DNA from 2 places in the Streptomyces sp. GbtcB7 genome. Region 2 is predicted to be linked to the other one. Evidence: predicted binding sites of a transcription regulator. Region 2 holds the regulator's gene; the other holds the start of a gene.

Region 1 (11,687 bases), on a different contig from region 2:
GTCGTTACGGCTGTAGTTCGGCGCCTCGACCGTCATCTGGATGTCGTGCGGGTGGCTCTCCTTGAGACCCGCCGAGGTGATCCGGACGAACCGGCCCTTGGACTCCATCTCGTCGATGGTGGCGGCGCCCACGTACCCCATGGTCTGGCGCAGACCGCCGACGAGCTGGTGCAGCACGTTGGCCAGCGGGCCGCGGTAGGGCACCTGGCCCTCGATGCCCTCGGGCACGAGCTTGTCGTCGGAGGCCACGTCCGCCTGGAAGTAGCGGTCCTTCGAGTACGACCTGCCCTGGCCCCGGGACTGCATGGCGCCGAGGGAGCCCATGCCGCGGTACGACTTGAACTGCTTGCCGTTGATGAAGAGCAGCTCGCCGGGCGACTCCTCACAGCCCGCCAGGAGGCTGCCGAGCATCACCGTGTCGGCGCCGGCGGCCAGCGCCTTGCCGATGTCGCCGGAGTACTGCAGACCGCCGTCGCCGATCACCGGAACACCCGCGGCACGGGCCGCGAGGGCCGCTTCGTAGATGGCGGTGACCTGCGGGACGCCGATGCCGGCGACCACACGGGTGGTACAGATCGAGCCGGGGCCCACGCCCACCTTGACGCCGTCGACACCGGCGTCGATCAGGGCCTGAGCACCGTCACGGGTGGCGACGTTGCCGCCGATCACGTCGACGTGCACGCTCGACTTGATCTTCGCCATCCAGTTGAGCGCGTTGCTGTTGTGCCCGTGCGAGGTGTCGACGATCAGGAAGTCCACCCCGGCCTCGGCCAGCGCCTGAGCGCGCTCCAGCGCCTCGGGGCTGGCGCCGACGGCGGCACCCACCAGCAGTCGGCCCTCGGCGTCCTTCGCGGCGTTCGGGTACTTCTCGGCCTTCACGAAGTCCTTGACCGTGATGAGGCCCTTGAGAACACCCGCGTCGTCGACCAGCGGAAGCTTCTCGATCTTGTGGCGGCGCAGCAGTTCCATGGCGTCGGTGCCGGAGATGCCGACCTTGCCGGTGACCAGGGGCATCGGCGTCATGACCTCGCGCACCTGGCGCGAACGGTCGGTCTCGAAGGCCATGTCACGGTTGGTGACGATGCCGAGCAGCTTGCCGCCGCCGTCGGTGACGGGGACACCGCTGATGCGGAACTTGGCACACAGGGCGTCGGCCTCGGCCAGCGTCGCGTCCGGGTGCACCGTGATCGGGTCGGTGACCATGCCGGACTCGGAGCGCTTCACCAGGTCGACCTGGTTGACCTGGTCCTCGATGGAGAGGTTGCGGTGCAGTACACCGACGCCTCCCTGCCGGGCCATGGCGATCGCCATGCGCGACTCGGTCACCTTGTCCATCGCCGCGGAGAGCAGCGGGATGTTCACACGTACGTTGCGGGAGATACGCGACGAGGTGTCGACCGCGTTGGGCAGCACCTCGGAGGCGCCCGGCAGCAGCAGCACGTCGTCGTAGGTCAGCCCGAGTGTCGCGAATTTGGCGGGCACTCCGTCGACGTTGGCAGTCATGACACCTTCCCCAAATGGCCTTGATCGGTGCGGATGTCCATGCTAACGGGAAGCAGGGGTCTCCCATTCCACGGTTCGGATCGCCCTCGGGCTTCGTAGGTTCGTACGGGCGGGGTGGCGATGCCGTTCAGTTGTGGGCCTGGGCCCGGTCCCCGCGGAAAACGACGCGAACCCCACGCCCGGGGAAAACCGGTCCGCCCCTTGGGAGGGCGGACCCGTCGCGCCGGCCGAAGCGTCCCCGGAGGTCCCGGTGTCGGAGACCCCTGAGACCCGCCTACTGCTCCGCCAGCGCCCGCAACCGGCTCAGTGCGCGGTGCTGGGCCACCCGAACGGCGCCCGGTGACATTCCCAACATCTGACCCGTCTCCTCGGCCGTGAGGCCCACCGCGATGCGCAGCAGAAGCAGCTCGCGCTGGTTCTCGGGGAGGTTGGCCAGGAGTTTCTTGGCCCACTCGGCGTCGCTGCTGAGGAGAGCGCGCTCCTCCGGGCCGAGGGAGTCGTCGGGGCGCTCGGGCATCTCGTCCGAGGGAACCGCCGTCGAACCGGGGTGGCGCATCGCGGCGCGCTGCAGGTCGGCGACCTTGTGCGCGGCGATGGCGAAGACGAACGCCTCGAAGGGGCGCCCGGTGTCCTTGTAGCGCGGCAGTGCGAGGAGCACCGCTACGCAGACCTCCTGGGCCAGGTCCTCGACGAAGTGCCGCGCGTCGCCCGGAAGCCGGGAGAGGCGGGTGCGGCAGTAGCGCAACGCCAAGGGATGTACATGCGCGAGCAGGTCGTGCGTGGCCTGCTCGTCGCCGTCGACCGCGCGATGGACGAGCGCACCGATCACCGTCGTCTCGTCGTCGCGCATCGGTCCATGGTGCCTTGGCGTCGTCTTGTCCGTGGCACCGCGTCCGTAGTTGTGCACCGAAGCGTTATGAGCAGGTGCGCCGGAACTCATCTCCTGCGCCCTCCCCTTCCGCTCGACCGACTCGTCCCCGAGGAACTCCACACCTCAAGCATGCGGCATCCGCGGCGAAACGAGCAGCGGGCACTCGGCGGACTCTGTTGTCGGCCCCGCCCACCATGAGGTAGGCGGGGTGCGTCGTACCCCCGCGACGGCTCACCTAACGAACCAGACCCCACCGGAAACCGAGCGCCACGGCGTGCGCGCGGTCCGAGGCGCCGAGCTTCTTGAAGAGCCGCCGGGCGTGCGTCTTCACGGTGTCCTCGGAGAGGAACAGCTCGCGGCCGATCTCGGCGTTGGAGCGGCCGTGACTCATGCCTTCCAGCACCTGGATCTCACGCGCCGTGAGCGTCGGCGCCGCGCCCATCTCGGCCGACCGCAGTCTGCGCGGGGCGAGCCGCCAGGTGGGGTCGGCGAGCGCCTGGGTCACGGTCGCGCGCAGCTCGGCGCGGGAGGCGTCCTTGTGCAGATAGCCGCGGGCCCCGGCGGCGACGGCGAGTGCCACACCGTCCAGGTCCTCGGCCACGGTGAGCATGATGATGCGCGCACCGGGGTCGGCGGACAGCAGCCGCCGGACGGTCTCGACGCCACCCAGTCCGGGCATGCGTACGTCCATCAGAATCAGGTCCGAGCGGTCGGCACCCCAGCGGCGGAGGACTTCCTCGCCGTTGGCTGCCGTCGTCACGCGCTCGACGCCGGGCACGGTCGCCACCGCTCGGCGGAGCGCCTCTCGGGCAAGCGGGGAGTCGTCGCAGACGAGGACGGATGTCATGGCCGCCCTCCGCAGCTGATGCGCGTCACCTTGAGCCTCCAGGCTGGTACGAATCGTCATCTGTGCGGTCGACACTCGCCGACGGAACTGCCGTCTGCCCGAGCGCTTGTTCCTTCAACCGCCTCCGCACTCTCAACGATGGTCACTCGAAAGAGTTACGGGGCAGTCGGTCGCCTTCGGCACTCTACGTGAGGGCGTGGACACGAGGCAGACATGCGCAACGGACCCTCAACGTTTCATCACAACCTATGCCCCATTCAGCCTGTTTTCTTCCCCTTTGCTGGTGTCTGCGGCTAGATTCGCAATGAGTCATATTTTCATCTCCTTAGATCGTAGATGTACGGTCGGTGGGCACAGAGCGGCCCAGAACGGCAACAAGGGGACAAAGCAATGGCAGATTTCTCCCGCCTTCCCGGTCCGAACGCGGACCTCTGGGACTGGCAGCTCCTCGCGGCCTGCCGCGGGGTCGACAGCTCGCTCTTCTTCCACCCGGAGGGCGAGCGCGGTGCGGCACGGAGCGCTCGCGAGAACTCGGCCAAAGAGGTCTGCATGCGATGCCCGGTACGCGCCCAGTGCGCTGCGCACGCCTTGGCGGTGCGCGAACCGTACGGCGTATGGGGCGGCCTGACCGAGGACGAGCGCGAGGAACTCATGGGGCGGGCGCGCAACCGGCTGGTGGCGGCGTCGACCACCGGGAGCGGCGATCCCGCTTCGAACAACTGAAGGAACGTTTCTGCTTTTCGGTCCACCGTCGGGCACGCGCACGCGTGCCCATGCTTTTTGGCGGCGTCAGCCGCTTTTGGGCGACGTCAGCGGCTCGCGGCCCGCGCCAGTTGGTCGAGCGTCGCCGCCACCGCCGGCACCTGTGCCAGGTCCGGCAGGGTGAGTGCGACGATCTCGCGCCGCACCGGCGGCTCCACCGTCACGGTGCGTGCACCCTTGGGGCGCACGGACTCGATCGCGAGCTCCGGCAGGACCGCGACCCCGAGGCCCGCGCCGACCAGCCCGACCACGGCCGGGTAGTCGTCGGTGGCGAAGTCGATGCGGGGCACGAAGCCCGCGGCGCGGCAGACCTCCACGAGTTGTCCGCGGCAGCGGGGGCAGCCCGCGATCCACGGCTCCCCGGCGAGTTCGGCGATCGCGACCGATCCGGCCCGCGCGAGCCGGTGCTTCTCGGGGACCAGCCCGACGAGCCGGTCCCGCAGCAGGGGCCGTACGACCAGGTCGTCCCACTCCTCGGCACCCGCGGCTCCCTCGTAGCGGAACGCGAGGGCGATGTCGCAGTCCCCGGCCCGGAGCTTCTCGACGGACTCCGGCGGCTCGGCCTCCTCCAGGGAGACCCGGGTGCCGGGATGCGCGGCCCGCAGCGCGGCGAGGGCCGTGGGGACGAGCGTGGAACTGCCGCTGGGGAAGGAGACGAGCCGGACCCGGCCCGCGCGCAGGCCCGCGATGGCGGCGACCTCCTCTTCGGCCGCGGTCAGGCCCGCGATGATGCCCGCCGCGTGCCGGACCAGTGCCTCGCCCGCCTGGGTGAGGCGCATCTCGCGGCCGGTGCGGACGAGCAGCGGGGTGCCTACGGACGATTCGAGCGCCTTCATCTGCTGGCTGACGGCGGGCTGGGTGCAGCCCAGTTCACGTCCCGCCGCCGAGAAGGAGCCGGTGGCGGCGACGGCGCGCAGGACACGGAGATGACGGGCCTCGATCACCTTTCGAGCATAAGTGAGTCTTGGGTACGGCGGCGAATATTGCGTCGCCGCTTTGGTTCTCATCGCCTAGGTCCTGTCGTCAAATTCCCGTCGTCCGCCCGGAGGGCGGGCCCTGCGGCGTCAGGTGCGTGCTCTCGGCGCGCCGGGCACAGGCCCTCGTACTGGATGTACTTGGGTCTTTGCCCGGTGCGGCGAAGGGGGTCCCTCCCTGTTCGAGCGAAGCCGAGAACTTGGGGGCGCGTGCATGGCGTCGCGGGGCAGACGGGAATTTGACGACAGGGCCTAGCGTGCTGTCATGAAGCTTCTGTCCTTGAACATCGGCCGCCCTCGGGCCGTCCCGTACACGGACCAGCCCGAGGGCGTGACCGGCATCGACAAACGACCGGTGGACGGGCCGGTGCGGGTGGCGGCACCCGGGCCCAAGGGGGTCGGCGCGAGCGGCCTCGCCGGGGACGCGGTGTGCGACCTGCGCCATCACGGCGGGAACGACCAGGCGGTGTACGCGGTCGCCCGCGAGGACCTCGACGACTGGGGGCGCGAGCTCGGCCGGCCGCTGGCGAGCGGCGCGTTCGGCGAGAACCTGACGACCCAGGGGCTCGACGTGTCCGGCGCGCGGATCGGCGAGCGCTGGCGCGTCGGCTCCGAGGTGGTCCTCGAAGTCACCTGCGGGCGCATCCCCTGCCGTACGTTCCAGGAGCACGTCGGTGAGCAGCGCTGGGTGAAGCGGTTCACCCAGAAGGGCGCGCCCGGCGCCTATCTGCGGGTGATCGAGCCGGGCGAGATCCGGGCGGGCGACCCGATCGAGGTCGTGCACCGGCCCGACCACGAGGTGACGGTCGCCTTCGCCTTCCGCGCCGAGACGACCGAACGGGCGCTGCTGACAAGGGTGTTGGCCGCGGGCGACGCGCTGCACCCGGAGTTGCTGGAGATGGCGGAGAAGTACGTGGCACGGCACAGCGGCTAGCCGCTCGAAGCGGGGGCGCGGGGCGGGGGCGCGAGGCGGGGCGTCCGGGTGTGCGGGGAACTCGTGGAGCAAGGTGGGCGTTGGGTGGCGGGGGCGCGGCGGGCCTGGTCAGGTCACTAGCCTTGGGTCATGACAACGGCTCTGATTACGGGATCGACCGCGGGCATCGGCGCCGCCTTCGCGCGGCGGCTGGCGGCTGACGGGCACAACCTCGTGCTGGTGGCACGCGACACCAAGCGGCTGGGCGAGCAGGCGACCGAACTGCACGACCGGCACGGCATCGAGGCGGAGGTGCTGACCGCCGACCTGGCGACGGACGAGGGCATCGAGGCGGTGGCCGCCCGCCTCTCCGACCGCAAGAACCCGGTCGACCTGCTGATCAACAACGCGGGCTTCGGCAACAAGGGCCACTATCTCGAGGTGTCGATGGCCGACGAGCTGACGATGCTCAAGGTGCACTGCGAGGCGGTGCTGCGGTTGACGTCGGCCGCGACCGAGGCCATGCGGGAGCGCGGCCGGGGCGGGGTCGTCAACGTCGCGTCGGTGGCCGCGTTCGTGCCGCGGGGTACGTACGGGGCGTCCAAGGCCTGGGTCGTGCAGTTCACGCAGGGCGCGGCGCGGGATCTGGCGGGCAGCGGCGTACGGCTGATGGCGCTGGCCCCCGGCTTCGTCCGCACCGAGTTCCACCAGCGGGCCGGGATGGGCACGGACAACATCCCGAACTGGATGTGGCTGGATGCGGACAAGCTGGTCGCGGCGGCGCTCGCGGACCTGGCCCGCGGCAAGTCGCTGTCCATCCCCGACCCCCGCTACAAGGCGCTGATGGGCCTGGTGAAGGTGGCGCCGCGAGGACTGCTGGGCGGGATCACGTCGAAGACGGGCCGGAAGTACGGCCCCCAGTAAGGGCCACCGCGCAGTGGGTGGTGTCGTCCCTCCGGTGGGAAACTGAGGGTGTTCAACCGGACCCAGGGGGCCGGAGGCGACGCCATGACATTCGTACAGCTCATCGATTGCAGGACCAGCCGGTTCGACGAGATGAACCAGCTGATGGACACATGGGTCGAGAAGACCAGGGGCAAGCGGACCGCGACGCACAGCGTGATCGGCAAGGACCGCTCCGACGCGACCCACTTCATAGAGATCGTGGAGTTCCCCTCGTTCGAGGAGGCGATGCGGAACTCGAACCTCCCCGAGACCGAAAGGATCTTCCGGGAGATGGTGGCGCTCTGCGACGGGCTGCCGACGTTCACCGACCTGGACGTGGTGCGGGACGAGCAGTTGTTCGCGGCCAACATCCGCAGGTTCTTCGAGACGTTGGCCGGCCCGGGTGAACTGCCGCCGCTCAACGGTCTGATGGTGGAGAGCTACCACGACCACGATCCCGCCAACGAGCAGGACACCATCGGCCTCGACGCGATGCGGCGCGAGATCGAGATGTGGCGCGGCGGTTTCGACTTCACGTTCACCGTCGAGGACCAGCTCACCCAGGGCGAACGGGTCTGCACCCGGTGGGCCTGGAACGGCACCCACAAAGGCGACTTCATGGGGATTCCGGCGACCGGGAAGCAGGTCACCATGACCGGCACGACCGTCTTCCGCTGCCAGGAGGACGGGAAGATCGCCGAGGGCTGGTGGCAGTACGACCGGCTGGGGCTGTTGGCGCAGCTGGGGGCGCTGGACGCGCTGGAGCAGTAGTGCGGTGGGTCGGGTGGCGCTGTAGGCGGTAGGCGGTAGTACCGCGTACGGGAGAAGCCCCCGTTCCGTGCGGAACGGGGGCTTCTTCGGGAGTACGAGACTCAGTGGGAGTGCCCGTGGCCGTGGCCGTGACCGGCGTCGGCCTCCTCCTCGGCCGGCTTCTCGACGACCAGGGTCTCGGTCGTGAGGAGCAGGGAGGCGATGGAGGCGGCGTTCTCCAGGGCGGAGCGGGTGACCTTGACCGGGTCGATGACGCCGGCCTTGACCAGGTCGCCGTACTCGCCGGTGGCCGCGTTGAAGCCCTGGCCCTTGTCGAGCTCGGCGACCTTGGAGGTGATGACGTAACCCTCGAGGCCGGAGTTCTCGGCGATCCAGCGCAGCGGCTCGACGGCGGCCTTGCGGACGACCGCGACACCCGTGGCCTCGTCGCCGGTCTTGCCGAGGTTGCCCTCGAGGACCTTCACGGCGTGGACGAGCGCGGAGCCACCACCGGAGACGATGCCCTCCTCGACCGCGGCGCGGGTCGCGGAGATGGCGTCCTCCAGACGGTGCTTCTTCTCCTTGAGCTCGACCTCGGTGGCGGCGCCGACCTTGATCACGCACACGCCGCCGGCCAGCTTCGCGAGGCGCTCCTGGAGCTTCTCGCGGTCCCAGTCGGAGTCGGTGTTCTCGATCTCGGCCTTGATCTGGTTGACCCGGCCGAGGACCTCCTCGGAGTTGCCGCCACCGTCGACGATGGTGGTGTCGTCCTTGGTGACGGTCACGCGGCGGGCGCTGCCGAGCACGTCCAGGCCGACCTGGTCGAGCTTGAGGCCGACCTCCTCGGCGATGACCTGACCACCGGTGAGGGTGGCGATGTCGCCGAGCATGGCCTTGCGGCGGTCACCGAAGCCGGGGGCCTTCACGGCGACGGCGTTGAACGTGCCGCGGATCTTGTTCACGACCAGGGTCGACAGGGCCTCGCCCTCGACGTCCTCGGCGATGATCAGCAGCGGCCGGGAGGCGTTGGACTGGATGACCTTCTCCAGCAGCGGCAGCAGGTCCTGGATGGAGCTGATCTTGCCCTGGTGGATGAGGATGTACGGGTCGTCGAGGACGGCCTCCATACGCTCCTGGTCGGACACCATGTACGGCGACAGGTAGCCCTTGTCGAAGGCCATGCCCTCGGTGAAGTCCAGCTCCAGGCCGAAGGTGTTGGACTCCTCGACGGTGATGACACCGTCCTTGCCGACCTTGTCCATCGCCTCGGCGATGAGCTCGCCGACCTGCGGGTCCTGGGCGGACAGCGCGGCGACGGCCGCGATGTCCGACTTCTCCTCGATCGGGCGCGCGGTGGCGAGGAGCTCGTCCGAGACCGCCTTGACGGCCGCGTCGATGCCCTTCTTGAGCAGCGCCGGGGAGGCACCCGCGGCGACGTTCTTCAGGCCCTCGCGGACGAGCGCCTGGGCCAGCACGGTGGCGGTGGTCGTACCGTCACCCGCGATGTCGTTGGTCTTGGTCGCCACCTCCTTCACCAGCTGGGCGCCGAGGTTCTCGTACGGGTCGTCGAGCTCGACCTCGCGGGCGATGGTGACACCGTCGTTGGTGATGGTGGGTGCGCCGAACTTCTTGTCGATGACGACGTTGCGGCCCTTGGGGCCGATCGTCACCTTGACCGTGTCGGCAAGCTTGTTGACGCCGCGCTCGAGGGCGCGACGGGCGTCCTCGTCGAACTTCAGGATCTTCGCCATGGGAGCGATTCAGCCCTCTCGGAAAACTGGGGTGAACGAACCGCGCCCCCGACGCCCGGCTGGTTATGGTCGCGGGGGCCAGGGGCGCAGTTCACTGCAAAACTGGGTGAAACGGTGAAGCTCGGCGAACTACTTCTCGATGATCGCGAGCACGTCGCGAGCCGAGAGGACGAGGTACTCCTCGCCGTTGTACTTCACCTCGGTGCCGCCGTACTTGCTGTACAGCACGATGTCGCCGGTGCTGACGTCGAGCGGCAGGCGCTCGCCGTTCTCGAAGCGGCCCGGGCCCACGGCGAGGACGACGCCCTCCTGGGGCTTCTCCTTCGCGGTGTCCGGGATGACCAGGCCAGAAGCCGTGGTCTGCTCGGCGTCCAGCGGCTGGACCACAACACGGTCCTCGAGCGGCTTGATGGCAACCTTGGAGCTGGTGGTCGTCACGATCCGACCTCCCCCTTCGGAGATCTCACGGGGTTAACTGTCTGAGGTGGCGACCAGGTGGATCCGTCGTCGCGGGTGCCGGACCTGCCCGTCGCTATTGGCACTCTCCAGGGGGGAGTGCCAGGGCCGAGACTATGACCGCGATTAGCACTCGGTCAAGCGGAGTGCCAAAGCGTCCGGCGTGGCGTGGGGTTTTTGGGCACCCGGCGCCCGTGTCGGCGTACCCCCGAGCCGAATGGTCAGAGGTAGTTCTCCAGGCGCGCAGGCGTGAAGCCCTCCGCCTGGATGCGTCGCAGGAGTCTGATCGTCGCCTCGGTGAGGTTGGGTTCCTCGAAGCCGGAGAGGATGTCACCCGGTCGCAGGCGGCGGGCGTCGGGCTCCCGGCCGAGGACGACGGCCGCGACCCCGCAGTCGGCGGCGGCGTGCAGCGTGGTGGTGTCGTAGGTGCCGTAGGGGGGACGGAAGAGCCGGGGGCGGACGCCGAAGCGGGCCTTGAGCTTCTCCTGCTGGCCGCAGATCTCGGCCCGCTGGCCCGCGTACGGCAGTCCGCGCAGCGAGGCGTGGTGGAGGGTGTGGTTCTGCACGCTCGCGCCGACCGTCCGCAGCTGGGCGAAGTGCCCGTACCCCGGCCCGACGACACTGTCCGTGAGGAACATGCTGACCGGCAGCCGCAGTTCACGGACCATGTCGACGAACCGCGGATCGCGCTCGGCACCGTCGTCGTACGTCAGGAAGACCACCTTGTCGCGGGTGTGTACGCGGTCCACGACGGGGGCCAGCCCCGGCGCCGCGCCACGGAGGGCGGGCCGGGCGGGTTGCCGCGGCGCGGCGGCGAGCGGGGTGGGCAGCCCCCAGTGCCGGTACGTCGCCGGGGTCGGCCCGTTCGGCCTGGACCTGCGCACCTCCTGCGCGGCCTTCTTGCCCAGCCGTTCGATCGGGTCGACGGACTGGGCACAGCCGGTGCAGCCGGTCAGGAGCGCCGCGGTGAGCGCCCCCGCGACCAGCGCCCGCGTTCTCACAGGTAGTCCTCCAGCCGTGCCACCGCGTACCCCTTGTCGGTGACCAGCTTCAGGAAGCGGCGGATCATGTCGGGCATGGTGCCGTCCCAGTCCTCCCTGCCGCGGAAGTGGGTGAGGACGATGTCGCCGGGGTGCAGGTCGCGGTCCCAGTCGCGGTACTCCCAGTGGTCGACGAAGACCTCCTCGTCCCAGATCGGCGCGTACTTGATGCCGCAGGACTTGGCGGCACGCAGGGTGTCCCGGTTGTAGTTGCCGTAGGGCGGCCTGAAGACCTTCGGACGCTTGCCGAACTGCTTCTCCATGATGTCCTGCATGCCGCAGATCTCGTGCCGCTGCTCCTCGTACGACAGCCCCGGCAGGTAGGGGTGGGTGAGGGTGTGGTTGTTGAGGGTGACACCCCGGTCGCGCATCTTCCGGAAGTACCCGTAGTCGTCCTTGATCAGGTAGTTGCTCAGGAAGGCGGTGTACGGGATCTTCAGGTCGCTCATCATCCTGAGGAACGCCGGGTCCTTCTCGGAGCCGTCGTCGATGGTGAGGAAGACGACCTTGTCCTTGGTGGGGACGGTCGTGAAGACCGGCGGCAGGCCGAGCTCTTCCTGATCGGTGACCTCGAAGCCGTCGCGGGGTCCGATGACCGGCTTCCTCGCCGGAGCCGGCGGCGCGGCCAACGGGACCTTCACGAGCCCCCAGTGCTTGGCCGCGACGGCCCGGGCGGCCTGCTGCGCGCGGAGTCTGGCGGCGTAGGAGTCGAGGGCGCGGGCCGGGGGCGCGTGCAGCGCCTGCTGGGGTCCCTCGACGGGACGGGCGCCGTTGGTGTCGTCGTCGGCGCAACCGGACGCGAGGGCGGCGACGGCGAGGACGGCCACCCCGCCCCACGCGCGCGCCCTCTTTGCGTTGTTTTTGTACTTTTGTCG
Region 2 (11,687 bases):
GAAGGAGGAGAGCGTGTCGACCATCGTGTTGATGGTCGTCTTCAGTTCGAGGATCTCGCCGCGGGCGTCCACGTCGATCTTCTTCGACAGGTCGCCCTGCGCCACGGCCGTCGCGACCTGCGCGATGTTCCGCACCTGCGAAGTGAGGTTGTCGGCCATGTAGTTGACGTTGTCGGTCAGGTCCCGCCAGACGCCGGAGACGCCGAGAACCTGGGCCCGTCCGCCGAGTCGCCCGTCGGTGCCGACCTCGCGGGCCACCCGGGTCACCTCGTCGGCGAAGGCGCGCAGCTGCTCCACCATCGTGTTGACGGTGTCCTTCAGCTCCAGGATCTCGCCACGGGCGTCGACGGTGATCTTCTTCGACAGGTCGCCGTTCGCGACGGCCGTCGTCACCTGGGCGATGTTGCGGACCTGGGAGGTCAGGTTCAGGGCCATGAAGTTGACGTTGTCGGTGAGGTCCTTCCAGACGCCGGAGACGCCTCTGACCTGGGCCTGGCCGCCGAGGTTGCCTTCGGTGCCGACCTCGCGGGCGACGCGCGTGACCTCGTCGGCGAAGGCGGAGAGCTGGTCGACCATGGTGTTGATGGTCGACTTGAGTTCGAGGATCTCGCCCTTCGCCTCGACCGTGATCTTCTTGCCGAGGTCGCCCTGCGCGACGGCCGTGGAGACGAGGGCGATGTTGCGGACCTGCGAGGTCAGGTTGTCCGCCATGAAGTTGACGTTGTCGGTGAGGTCCTTCCAGACGCCGGAGACGCCTCTGACCTGGGCCCGCCCGCCGAGGTTTCCCTCGGTGCCGACCTCGCGGGCGACGCGCGTGACCTCGTCGGCGAAGGCGGAGAGCTGGTCGACCATGGTGTTGATGGTCGACTTGAGTTCGAGGATCTCGCCCTTCGCGTCCACCGTGATCTTCTGGCTGAGGTCGCCGTTGGCCACGGCCGTGGTGACCTGGGCGATGTTGCGGACCTGGGAGGTCAGGTTCGAGGCCATGAAGTTGACGTTGTCGGTGAGGTCCTTCCAGACGCCGGAGACGCCTCTGACCTGGGCGCGGCCACCCAGTTGCCCTTCGGTGCCGACCTCGCGGGCCACGCGCGTGACCTCGTCGGCGAAGGCGGACAGCTGGTCGACCATCGTGTTCACGGTGAGTTTCAGTTCGAGCAGCTCACCGGTCGCCTCGACCGTCACCGTACGGGTCAGGTCGCCGCGCGCCACCGCCGTGGTTACCAGGGCGATGTCACGGACCTGGGCCGTCAGCCGGGACGCCATCGTGTTGACCGCCTCCGTCACATCGCGCCAACTGCCCGACAGACCCTGCACCTTGGCGCGCCCGCCGAGACGGCCTTCGGTGCCGACCTCGCGCGCGACCCGGGTCACCTCGCCCGTGAAGAGGGAGAGCTGATCGACCATCTTGTTGACGGCGCGCCCCAACCTCCGGAGATCTCCTCTGAGTTGACGGTTGCCGTCGTGCAGGTCGACCCGCTGGGTGAGGTCGCCGCCGGCCACCGCGTCCAGGACGCGCGTCGCGTTCGCGGCGGGCGCCACCAGGGCGTCGAGCAACTGGTTCACGTCATTGACGCGGGTCGTCCAACTGCCCTGGCCCGGGCTCGCCGACAGCCGCTCGTCGAGCCGTCCGTGCCGGACCAGCTCCCGTCGTACCCGCTGCACTTCCGTGTTGAAGTGGGTGCTGCGGTCGATGATCTGGTTGAACGCCGCGCTCAGGTCGGCCACCAGGCCGTGCCCCGTCTCCGGCACCTTGGCGAAGTCACCGTCCCGCGCGGCGGTCATCGCGGCGAGCAGCGGACGCAGATCGGACGCCGGGATCCGGCCGTCGTCGAATGCCCGAATCTGTCCGTCTTCGAGCACACGCGTAGCACTGTTCTCACTCATGGCGGCCCACTTCGGTAACTCGGTGCTTATGGGCGTGGCCAGTCTGTCACTCTGTCCGTGTCGCCTGAGGCGTATTCGTCCGAACTGCTCAGGGAGCCGCACAGTGGGGGCCATTCCGACGCAACGGGAGTCGCAACCGGACTCCATGGCGCTCGCCCCTGGTACGCCCGCGCACTACCGCGTGGGTCAGGAAGCCATGGCGCGCGCCGCGCTGCCGGGCACCCCGCTCGCGCCCGGCGCCGCCCGCCGCATGGTGCGCGAGACGCTCGCCGACTGGGGGGAACTGGCCCTGCCCGGCGCCGAGATCGTCCGCGAGCGCCTCGCCGAGGACGCCGTCCTGGTCGTCAGCGAACTCGTCACCAACGCCGTCGTGCACGCGGGCACCGACGTCGAGCTGCTGTGCCGGCTGGAGATCACCGACGGCGGCGCGGTGGGCGCGGTGGTCGTCGAGGTCTCCGACCACCATCCCTCGCGGGCGGTACGCGAGGAGTCGGCCGAACGGGCTTACGGCACACCGGAGTACGGGCGGGGGCTGCGGTTGGTCGCCTCACTGTCGGAGGCGTGGGGGATCACGTATCGGACCGGGGTCAAGACCGTGTGGGCGCGGCTGCCTGTGGACGGGGGGCTGGGTGAGGAGGGGCTGGGTGTTCAGGGTGGGTTGGGTGTCGAGGGTGAGTTGGGTGTTGAAGGTGGGCTGAGTGTTGAAGGTGGGTTGGGTGTTGGTGGTGGGCTGAGTGTTGGTGGTGGGTTGGGCGTTGAGCGTGGGCTGAGTGTGGGTGGTGGGTTCGGTGCCGATGGGGGGAGGGGTGTCGGGCCGGGAATGACGGACGCCATGGGACTGTCCGCCGGTTCGGGGTTGGCCGACGGAATCGGACTGCCGGACGGAATCGGACTGCCGGGCGGGACGGGACTGGCTGGAGAGACGGGACTGGTCGGAGAGACGGGGCCGGTCGGCGGGACGTTCGCTGCTGGACAGCGGCACAGGCCGCGACAGGACGGCGACTGGCTCAACCGCGGCGCTCTCTCCTTCCTCGCCGAGGCCTCCGACCTGCTCGCCGGGCAGCTCGACGAGGACCTCGTGGCCGCGCTCGCCGGGCAGCTCCTCGTGCCGCGGCTCGCCGACTGGTGTGCCGTATGGCTGGAGGACGAGGCCACCGACCGGGCGGGTGGGCTCGGGCTGGCCCTGGGACCCCGACTCGCCCGCGTCTGGCACGGCAGTGAGAACCGGATCGAGGAGCTGCGGCAGGCCCTGGAGAAGGATCCGCCACGGTTGCCGGACTCGGTGCGGTCCCGGGCGGTGCCGGTGCCCTGGCCGGGGGAGGCGTCAGGGCCGGGGGAGGCGTTAGGTACGGGGCAGGGGCAGGGGCACGGACAGGGTGGCGCGGGCGGGGTGAGCGGGGCGGCGCTCGCGTACCGGCTGATCGCGGGTGGCCGGCCGCTCGGCACCCTCGTCATCGGCCGGGCCGGACTGACCGCCTTCCCCGACGAGATCACCGGGCTCGTCGAGGACCTCAGCCGACGGATCGCCCTCGCCATCGGCGCGGCCCGCCAGTACGCGCGCCAGGCCACCATCAGCCGGGTCCTCCAGCGCGGCCTGCTGCCCGGCGCGGTCGCCGAGATCCCCGGGGTGCGCAGCGCCCTCGTGTACGAGCCGCTCGACAAGGGCGGACCCAGCGGTGACTTCTACGACCTGTTCCCCGCGGGCGACGGACGCTGGTGCTTCGTCCTCGGCGACGTCCAGGGCAAGGGGCCCGAGGCCGCCGTCGTGATCGGCCTCGCCCGGCCCTGGGTGCGACTGCTGGCCCGCGAGGGCTACCACGTCGCGGACGTCCTCGACCGCCTCAACCAGCTCCTCCTCGACGACGCGACGGAGGCGGCGGACGCGGCGGCCCGTGCGCTGGTGGCGGCTGGCGGGCCGGGTCTCGGCCCCGATGAGGGTCCGCAGACCCGTTTCCTCTCCATGCTGTACGGCGAGCTGGTGCCCTTCGAGGGCGGCGTACGCTGCACCCTCGCCTCCGCCGGGCACCCGCTGCCGCTGATTCTCGGCCCGGACGGCGACGTACGGGAAGTGGCCGAGCCGCAGACCCTCCTCGGGGTCTTCGAGGACGCGACCTACGTCTCCGAGACCTTCGACCTGTACCCCGGTGACACCGTCCTGTGTGTTACCGACGGGGTGACGGAGCGCCGCAGCGGGCCCCGCCAGTTCGATGACGACGAAGGGCTCGCGGAGGCCCTCGCGGGCTGTACGGGGCTGAGCGCGGAGCTCGTCGCGGAACGGATCCGGCGGCTCGTGCACGAGTTCGGCAGCAAGCCGCCGGAGGACGACCTGGCGTTGTTGGTGCTGCAGGCGGAGTGGACGGAGTAAGGCGGAGTCGGGGGAGCGGGGAGAGCGGGAGGAGCGGGGGAGAGAGAAACCGCAGGTGAGTGGCTGGAAAGGGGTATGCGGCCGGGTACGGGACAATGGAAGGCATGCCTTCCGCACTTCCCGACGGTGAGCCCGTCCCCGACGACGGGGCGCTGCCCGCGCACGCCCTGGCCGGAGCCGCCGAGCGACCCCTCGGTTTCTACCTCCACGTGCCGTACTGCGCGACCCGCTGCGGCTACTGCGACTTCAACACCTACACGGCGACCGAGCTGCGGGGCACGGGAGGCGTGCTCGCCTCCCGCGACAACTACGCGGACACGCTGATCGACGAGGTCCGGCTCGCCCGCAAGGTCCTCGGCGACGACCCGCGACCCGTTCGTACGGTGTTCGTCGGCGGCGGTACGCCCACGCTGCTGGCCGCCGACGATCTCGTACGGATGCTGGGGGCGATCCGGGACGAGTTCGGGCTCGCGGACGACGCGGAGATCACGACCGAGGCGAACCCGGAGTCGGTTGATCCGCGGTATCTGGAGACGCTCAGGGCCGGAGGGTTCAACCGGATCTCCTTCGGCATGCAGAGTGCCCGGCAGCATGTCCTCAAGGTGCTCGACCGTACGCACACCCCCGGCCGGCCCGAGGCGTGTGTCGCGGAGGCGCGAGCGGTCGGGTTCGAGCATGTGAACCTCGACCTGATCTACGGCACGCCCGGTGAGTCCGACGACGACTGGCGGGCCTCGCTCGACGCCGCGCTCGGTGCCGGGCCCGACCATGTGTCCGCGTACGCGCTGATCGTCGAGGAGGGGACGCAGCTCGCCCGTCGTATCCGGCGGGGCGAGGTGCCGATGACGGACGACGATGTGCATGCGGACCGGTATCTGATCGCCGACGAGGTGCTCTCCGGGGCGGGGTTCGACTGGTACGAGGTGTCCAACTGGGCCACTTCCGCCGCCGGGCGGTGCCTTCACAACGAGCTGTACTGGCGGGGTGCCGACTGGTGGGGGGCCGGGCCCGGGGCCCACAGCCATGTGGGCGGGGTGCGGTGGTGGAACGTGAAGCATCCCGGGGCGTATGCGGGGGCGTTGGCCGCGGGGCGGTCTCCCGGGGCGGGGCGTGAGCTGCTCTCGGAGGAGGACCGGCGGGTGGAGCGGATTCTGCTGGAGCTGCGGCTTCGGGAGGGGTGTCCGTTGTCGCTGCTGCGGGCGGAGGGGCTTGCGGCGGCGGGGCGTGCGTTGTCGGAGGGGTTGCTCGAATCCGGGGCGTATGGCGAGGGGCGGGCGGTCCTTACGTTGCGGGGGCGGTTGCTGGCGGACGCGGTCGTACGAGACCTGGTGGACTGAGGGGGCTGCGCCCCCACTCCCCGGCTGTGTTCTTCGGCTGCGGGTGGGTGGGGGTTGTTCGCGCAGTTCCTCGCGCCCCTGGGGGGTCGGGGCTGCGCTCCGGATCCCCGGCCGAGCGGGGTTCTTCGGCTGCGGGTGGGTGGGGGTTGTTCGCGCAGTTCCTCGCGCCCCTGGGGGGTCGGGGCTGGGCCCCGGATCCCCGGCCTCACGTTGTTCTTCGGCTGCGGGCCGGTGGGGGTTGTTCGCGCAGTTCCCCGCGCCCCTGGGGGATCGGGGCTGCGCCCCGGATCCCCGGCTGCGGGCCGGTGGGGGCTGGTCGCGCAGTTCCCCGCGCCGCTGAAGACCTCGGGTCGTCCGGAGTTCCAGGGCGAGGCCGGGGGACGCACCCCACCCACCCCGGTCCACGCCTTCCAGCCCGTCCGGCGTCTGAGGACGAGGCCGGAGGCCGATGACCCGCCCACCCCGGTGCGCGTCTTCAGGCCGTCCGGCGTTTGAGGGCGTGGCCGTTCAGGCCGATGAGGGTCTGGGGGCGTAGCCCACAGGGATGGGACGGGTAGGGGCGGCGGGGGCGAGGAAGTGTGTTGTCAGTGCGGGGCTGTGACGAAGTCGATGAGTTCTTCTACTCGGCCCAGGAGTTCCGGCTGCAGGTCCTTGTAGGAGTGGACGCGGGACAGGATGTGCTGCCAGGCGGCGCCGGTGTTGTCGGGCCAGCCGAGGGCGCGGCAGACGCCGGTTTTCCAGTCCTGGCCGTGGGGGACCCGGGGCCAGGACGGGATGCCTACGGAGGACGGTTTCACGGCTTCCCAGATGTCGATGTAGGGGTGGCCGAGGACCAGGGCGTGATCGCTCGTGACCGACGCCGCGATACGGGACTCCTTGCTGCCGGGCACCAGGTGGTCGACGAGGACGCCGAGGCGGGCGTCCGGGCCGGGTGAGAAGTCCGCCACGATCGCGGGCAGGTCGTCGACGCCCTCCAGGTACTCGACCACGACGCCCTCGATGCGCAGATCGTCGCCCCAGACCCGTTCGACCAGCTCGGCGTCGTGGCGGCCCTCCACGTAGATCCGGCCGGCACGGGCGACCCGGGCCCGCGCACCGGGGACGGCCACCGAACCGGAGGCCGTGCGGGTGGGACGGGTGATGGTGGAGGAAGGGCGGGTGAGAGTGACCACTTGGCCCTCCAGGAGGAAGCCGCGCGGTTCCAGGGGGAACACGCGGTGCTTGCCGAAGCGGTCCTCCAGCGTCACCGTGCCCGCCTCGCAGCGGATCACCGCACCGCAGAAACCGGTACCCGGCTCCTCGACCACCAGGCCCGGCTCCGCCGGAACCTCCGGCACGGGCTTGGGCTTCTTCCACGGCGGAGTCAGGTCCGGAGAGTACTGGCGCATTCGGATGACGATAGGAGAAGCCCGGCGGCGCTCAACGCGACACGCCGAAATCCGACGCGTCGAAACCCGGCGTGGCGAGACCCGGCACGCCGAAACCCGACACGCCGAAACGCGCGGCCAGCGCGTCCCGCTGGGACCGCACGAACCCGGCGTCCACGACCGCTCCGTGACCGGGCACGTACAGCGCGTCCTCGCCCCCGAGTTCGAGCAACCTGTCGAGGGCCCCGGGCCAGCGTGACGGTACGGCATCGGGGCCCGCCTGGGGCTCGCCGGACTCCTCGACCAGGTCGCCGCAGAACACCACCGTCGGCTCGCCCGGCACCACGACCACGAGGTCGTGGGCGGTGTGGCCCTCGCCCGTCCGCACCAGCAGGACCTCGACGCCGCCGGTCAGCTCGAGATGCCGGGTGCCCCACACGTAGTGCCGGGGACGCACCAGGGTGTCCGCCGCGTCCTCCGCCGCCCGCGCGTCCAGCCCGCCCCGTACCGCGTCCGTGTACAGCTCCTCGCGCCCGTGCTCGTACACCTCGGCCGAGCCGCCCGCGACGAGGACCTCCGCGCCCGCGAACGCCGCCGCGCCCAAGACGTGGTCGAAGTGGGGGTGGGTGAGCGCGAGGAAGGTCACACGGCGGCCGGCGAGCGCCTGCGCCTCCCCGCGCAACCGTGCGCCCTCCGCGAGGCTCGACCCCGCGTCGACGATCAGCGCCCCGCCCTCGCCCACGACCAGCCCGACCGTGCAGTCCCAGACCGGAAGCCGCCGCCGCCCCACCCGCGGTGTCAGCCGCTCCCACCCTGCCTCTTCCCAAGTCACCTTCATACGCCGACGCTAGCGGTGAGAGCGTGGACGGTACGACATCGCGGGCAGGGACGGTGTGACATCACGGGACACGTCGGTGTACGTCCGTGCACCTTGCACAAGATCGCGGGGCCGCCCTTGCCGGGGCCGTACCCACCGGCCGTACACTGGGCCGGGGAATGCTGGCACTCGCACGCGCTGAGTGCCAAGCGAGGCGCCGAGGGGTCGAGAGCTGGAGGTGTGCGCGATGCTCAGTGAACGCAGGCTCGAAGTGCTGCGCGCCATCGTCCAGGACTATGTCGGCACCGACGAGCCGGTCGCGGTCGGGTCCAAGGCGCTGACCGAGCGGCACCGGCTGGGAGTGTCCCCGGCCACCGTCCGCAACGACATGGCGGCCCTGGAGGACGAGGGGTACATCGCCCAGCCGCACACCAGCGCCGGGCGGATCCCCACCGACAAGGGCTACCGGCTCTTCGTCGACAAGCTCGCCGGCGTCAAGCCGATGACCGCGCCCGAGCGGCGGGCCATTCAGAACTTCCTGGACGGCGCGGTCGACCTGGACGACGTCGTCGGGCGGACGGTGCGGCTGCTCGCGCAGCTGACCCGGCAGGTCGCCGTCGTGCAGTATCCGTCGCTGACGAGATCGACCGTGCGGCACGTGGAGTTGCTGTCCCTCGCCCCTGCCCGTGTGATGCTCGTGCTGATCACGGACACCGGTCGGGTCGAGCAGCGCATGATCGACTGCCCGGCCCCGTTCGGAGAAACGTCTCTCGCGGATCTGCGGGCCCGGCTCAACAGCAGGGTCGCGGGCCGCCGCTTCGCGGACGTCCCGCAGCTCGTGCAGGACCTCCCGGACGCGTTCGAGGCGGAGGACCGAGGTACGGTCGCGACGGTGCTCTCCACTCTTCTGGAGACGCTCGTCGAGGAGACCGAGGAGCGGCTGATGATCGGCGGAACCGCCAATCTGACGCGCTTCGGACATGACTTCCCTCTCACCATCCGGCCGGTGCTCGAAGCGCTGGAGGAGCAGGTCGTGCTTCTCAAGTTGCTTGGTGAGGCCGGGGATTCGAGCATGACCGTGCGAATCGGTCACGAGAACGCGTATGAGGGACTCAACTCCACGTCCGTGGTCTCGGTCGGCTACGGTTCGGGCGGCGAGGCAGTAGCCAAACTCGGCGTGGTCGGCCCGACCCGCATGGATTACCCGGGAACGATGGGAGCGGTACGCGCAGTGGCACGGTACGTCGGACAGATCCTGGCGGAGTCGTAAGTGGCCACGGACTACTACGCCGTACTCGGCGTGCGCCGCGACGCGTCCCAGGACGAGATCAAGAAGGCCTTCCGGCGGCTCGCACGCGAGCTGCACCCGGACGTCAATCCCGATCCGAAGACGCAGGAGCGGTTCAAGGAGATCAACGCCGCGTACGAGGTGTTGTCGGACCCGCAGAAGAAGCAGGTCTACGACCTCGGCGGCGACCCGCTGTCCCAGTCGGGCGGCGGCGGTGCGGGCGGCTTCGGCGCCGGTGGGTTCGGGAACTTCTCGGACATCATGGACGCCTTCTTCGGTACGGCGTCACAGCGCGGTCCGCGGTCGCGTACGCGGCGTGGCCAGGACGCCATGATCCGGCTCGAGATCGAGCTGGACGAGGCGGCCTTCGGCACGACGAAGGACATCCAGGTCGACACGGCCGTCGTCTGCGCCACCTGCAACGGTGAGGGCGCGGCGCCGGGTACCTCGGCCCAGACCTGTGACATGTGTCGCGGGCGGGGTGAGGTGTCCCAGGTCACGCGGTCCTTCCTCGGGCAGGTCATGACCTCCCGGCCGTGTCCGCAGTGCCAGGGCTTCGGGACCGTCGTCCCGACTCCCTGCCCCGAGTGCGCCGGTGACGGGCGGGTCCGGTCGCGTCGCACGCTGACCGTCAAGATCCCCGCCGGTGTCGACAACGGCACGCGGATCCAGCTCGCGGGCGAGGGCGAGGTCGGGCCCGGTGGCGGTCCCGCCGGTGACCTCTACGTCGAGATCCACGAGCTGCCGCACTCCACGTTCCAGCGGCGCGGGGACGATCTGCACTGCACGGTGACCATTCCGATGACCGCGGCCTCGCTCGGCACCAAGGTGCCGCTGGAGACCCTCGACGGTCTCGAGGAGGTCGACATCCGTCCGGGCACGCAGTCCGGGCAGTCGATTCCGCTGCACGGGCGGGGTGTCACGCATCTGCGGGGCGGTGGCCGCGGTGACCTCATCGTGCACGTCGAGGTGACCACGCCCACGAAGCTCGATCCCGAGCAGGAGCGGTTGCTGCGGGAGCTGGCGCTGCTGCGCGGGGAGGAGCGGCCCACCGGGCAGTTCCAGCCCGGGCAGCAGGGGCTGTTCTCGCGCCTGAAGGACGCGTTCAACGGTCGCTGACGGGTGTTCCTGGGGGCTCCGCCCCCAGGCGCTCGAGCGTCCATCCCGGTGGCCTATGCCAGGCGGAAGGCCCGATTCGGACTTGTTCGGAGGACGTGACAACATGCCGTCATGTCCACCGCACTGACCGATCTCCTCCCTCACCCGATCGTGCAGGCCCCCATGGCGGGCGGCGTCTCCGTCCCGCATCTCGCGGCCGCCGTGTCCGAGGCCGGCGGGCTCGGGTTCCTTGCCGCCGGGTACAAGACCGCCGACGGCATGTACCAGGAGATCAAGCAGTTGCGCGGGCTCACGGGCTGCCCCTTCGGGGTCAATCTGTTCATGCCGCAGCCCGAGTACGCGGACCCCGCCGCGGTCGAGGTCTACGCCCACCAGCTCGCGGGTGAGTCCTCCTGGTACGAGACCGAACTCGGTGAACCGGACAGCGGCCGTGACGACGGCTACGACGCCAAGCTCGCCGTCCTCCTCGACAACCCGGTGCCGGTGGTCTCGTTCCACTTCGGCGTCCCGAGCACCGACGTCCTGGACTCCCTGCGCCGCGCCGGCACCTTCACCGTGATCACCGCGACCACGGCCGAGGAGGCCCTCGCCGTTCAGCGGGCCGGCGCCGACGCGGTCATCGCGCAGGGCGTGGAGGCGGGCGGCCACCAGGGCACCCACCGCGACAACCCGGAGACGGACGGCACCGGTATAGGGCTGCTGTCGCTGATCGCGCAGGTGCGCGAGACCGTGGACATCCCGATCATCGCCGCCGGCGGCATCATGCGCGGCAGCCAGATCGCCGCGGTGCTGGCCGCGGGCGCGAACGCGGCGCAGCTCGGCACCGCGTTCCTCGCCACCCCGGAGTCCGGCGCCAACGCCGTGCACAAGCAGGCGCTGACCAACCCGCTGTTCGTACGGACGGAGCTGACGCGCGCGTTCTCCGGGCGGCCGGCGCGCGGCCTGGTGAACCGCTTCATGCGCGAGCACGGCCCGTACGCGCCCGCCGCGTACCCCGAGGTCCACCACCTCACCTCCCCGCTGCGCAAGGCGGCGGCCAAGGCGGGCGACGCGCAGGGCATGGCGCTGTGGGCGGGGCAGGGGCACCGCATGGCGCGCGACCTGCCCGCCGGGCAGCTGGTGGAGGTGCTGAGCGCGGAGCTGGAGGCGGCCAGGACAGCGTTGTCGGCCGCCGGGGAAGCGGGGGGTGAGGTCCGATGACGGCACCGGTGTTCGTGGTCGAGCACTTCGAGGCGAGCAGCGGCGGACGGTACGTGCTCGACGGCCCGGAGGGGCGCCACGCCGTCTCCGTGAAGCGGCTGAACCCTGGTGAGGACGTCGTCCTCACGGACGGGGCCGGGCGGTGGGCCGAGTGCGTGGTCGTCGCCACCGAGGGCAAGGACCGGCTGATCGTCCAGATGGACTCGTACAGCGAGGAGCCCGCGGAAGAGCCCCGTATCACCGTCGTCCAGGCGCTCCCCAAGGGCGACCGGGGCGAGGTGGCCGTGGAGACGATGACCGAGACCGGCGT

Evidence for each region. The regulator HrcA, encoded in region 2, represses chaperone genes, less so after heat shock. The targets are predictions, from matches to a motif close to TTNGCACTCNGNNNNNCNGAGTGCNAA.
Region 1: a site for HrcA is predicted at 9,899-9,925, ahead of groES (co-chaperone GroES). Genes of this name have one in related genera too.

What each region holds. Positions count from the first base shown of each region.
Region 1 is NZ_JAGXJM010000036.1:65,473-77,159, forward strand. Features, by position in the region: gene guaB (IMP dehydrogenase) at 1-1,503, opposite strand, end outside; gene KVT44_RS42570 (sigma-70 family RNA polymerase sigma factor) at 1,778-2,353, opposite strand; gene KVT44_RS42575 (response regulator transcription factor) at 2,610-3,221, opposite strand; gene KVT44_RS42580 (WhiB family transcriptional regulator) at 3,612-3,944, shown strand; gene KVT44_RS42585 (LysR family transcriptional regulator) at 4,031-4,927, opposite strand; gene KVT44_RS42590 (MOSC domain-containing protein) at 5,223-5,891, shown strand; gene KVT44_RS42595 (SDR family oxidoreductase) at 6,021-6,794, shown strand; gene KVT44_RS42600 (ester cyclase) at 6,879-7,586, shown strand; gene groL (chaperonin GroEL) at 7,688-9,316, opposite strand; gene groES (co-chaperone GroES) at 9,446-9,754, opposite strand; gene KVT44_RS42615 (polysaccharide deacetylase family protein) at 9,994-10,773, opposite strand; gene KVT44_RS42620 (polysaccharide deacetylase family protein) at 10,770-11,687, opposite strand, start outside.
Region 2 is NZ_JAGXJM010000001.1:94,398-106,084, forward strand. Features, by position in the region: gene KVT44_RS00375 (HAMP domain-containing protein) at 1-1,884, opposite strand, end outside; gene KVT44_RS00380 (ATP-binding SpoIIE family protein phosphatase) at 1,988-4,249, shown strand; gene hemW (radical SAM family heme chaperone HemW) at 4,354-5,586, shown strand; gene KVT44_RS00390 (DUF3097 domain-containing protein) at 6,171-6,974, opposite strand; gene KVT44_RS00395 (MBL fold metallo-hydrolase) at 7,006-7,791, opposite strand; gene hrcA (heat-inducible transcriptional repressor HrcA) at 8,018-9,040, shown strand; gene dnaJ (molecular chaperone DnaJ) at 9,041-10,177, shown strand; gene KVT44_RS00410 (nitronate monooxygenase) at 10,289-11,377, shown strand; gene KVT44_RS00415 (16S rRNA (uracil(1498)-N(3))-methyltransferase) at 11,374-11,687, shown strand, end outside.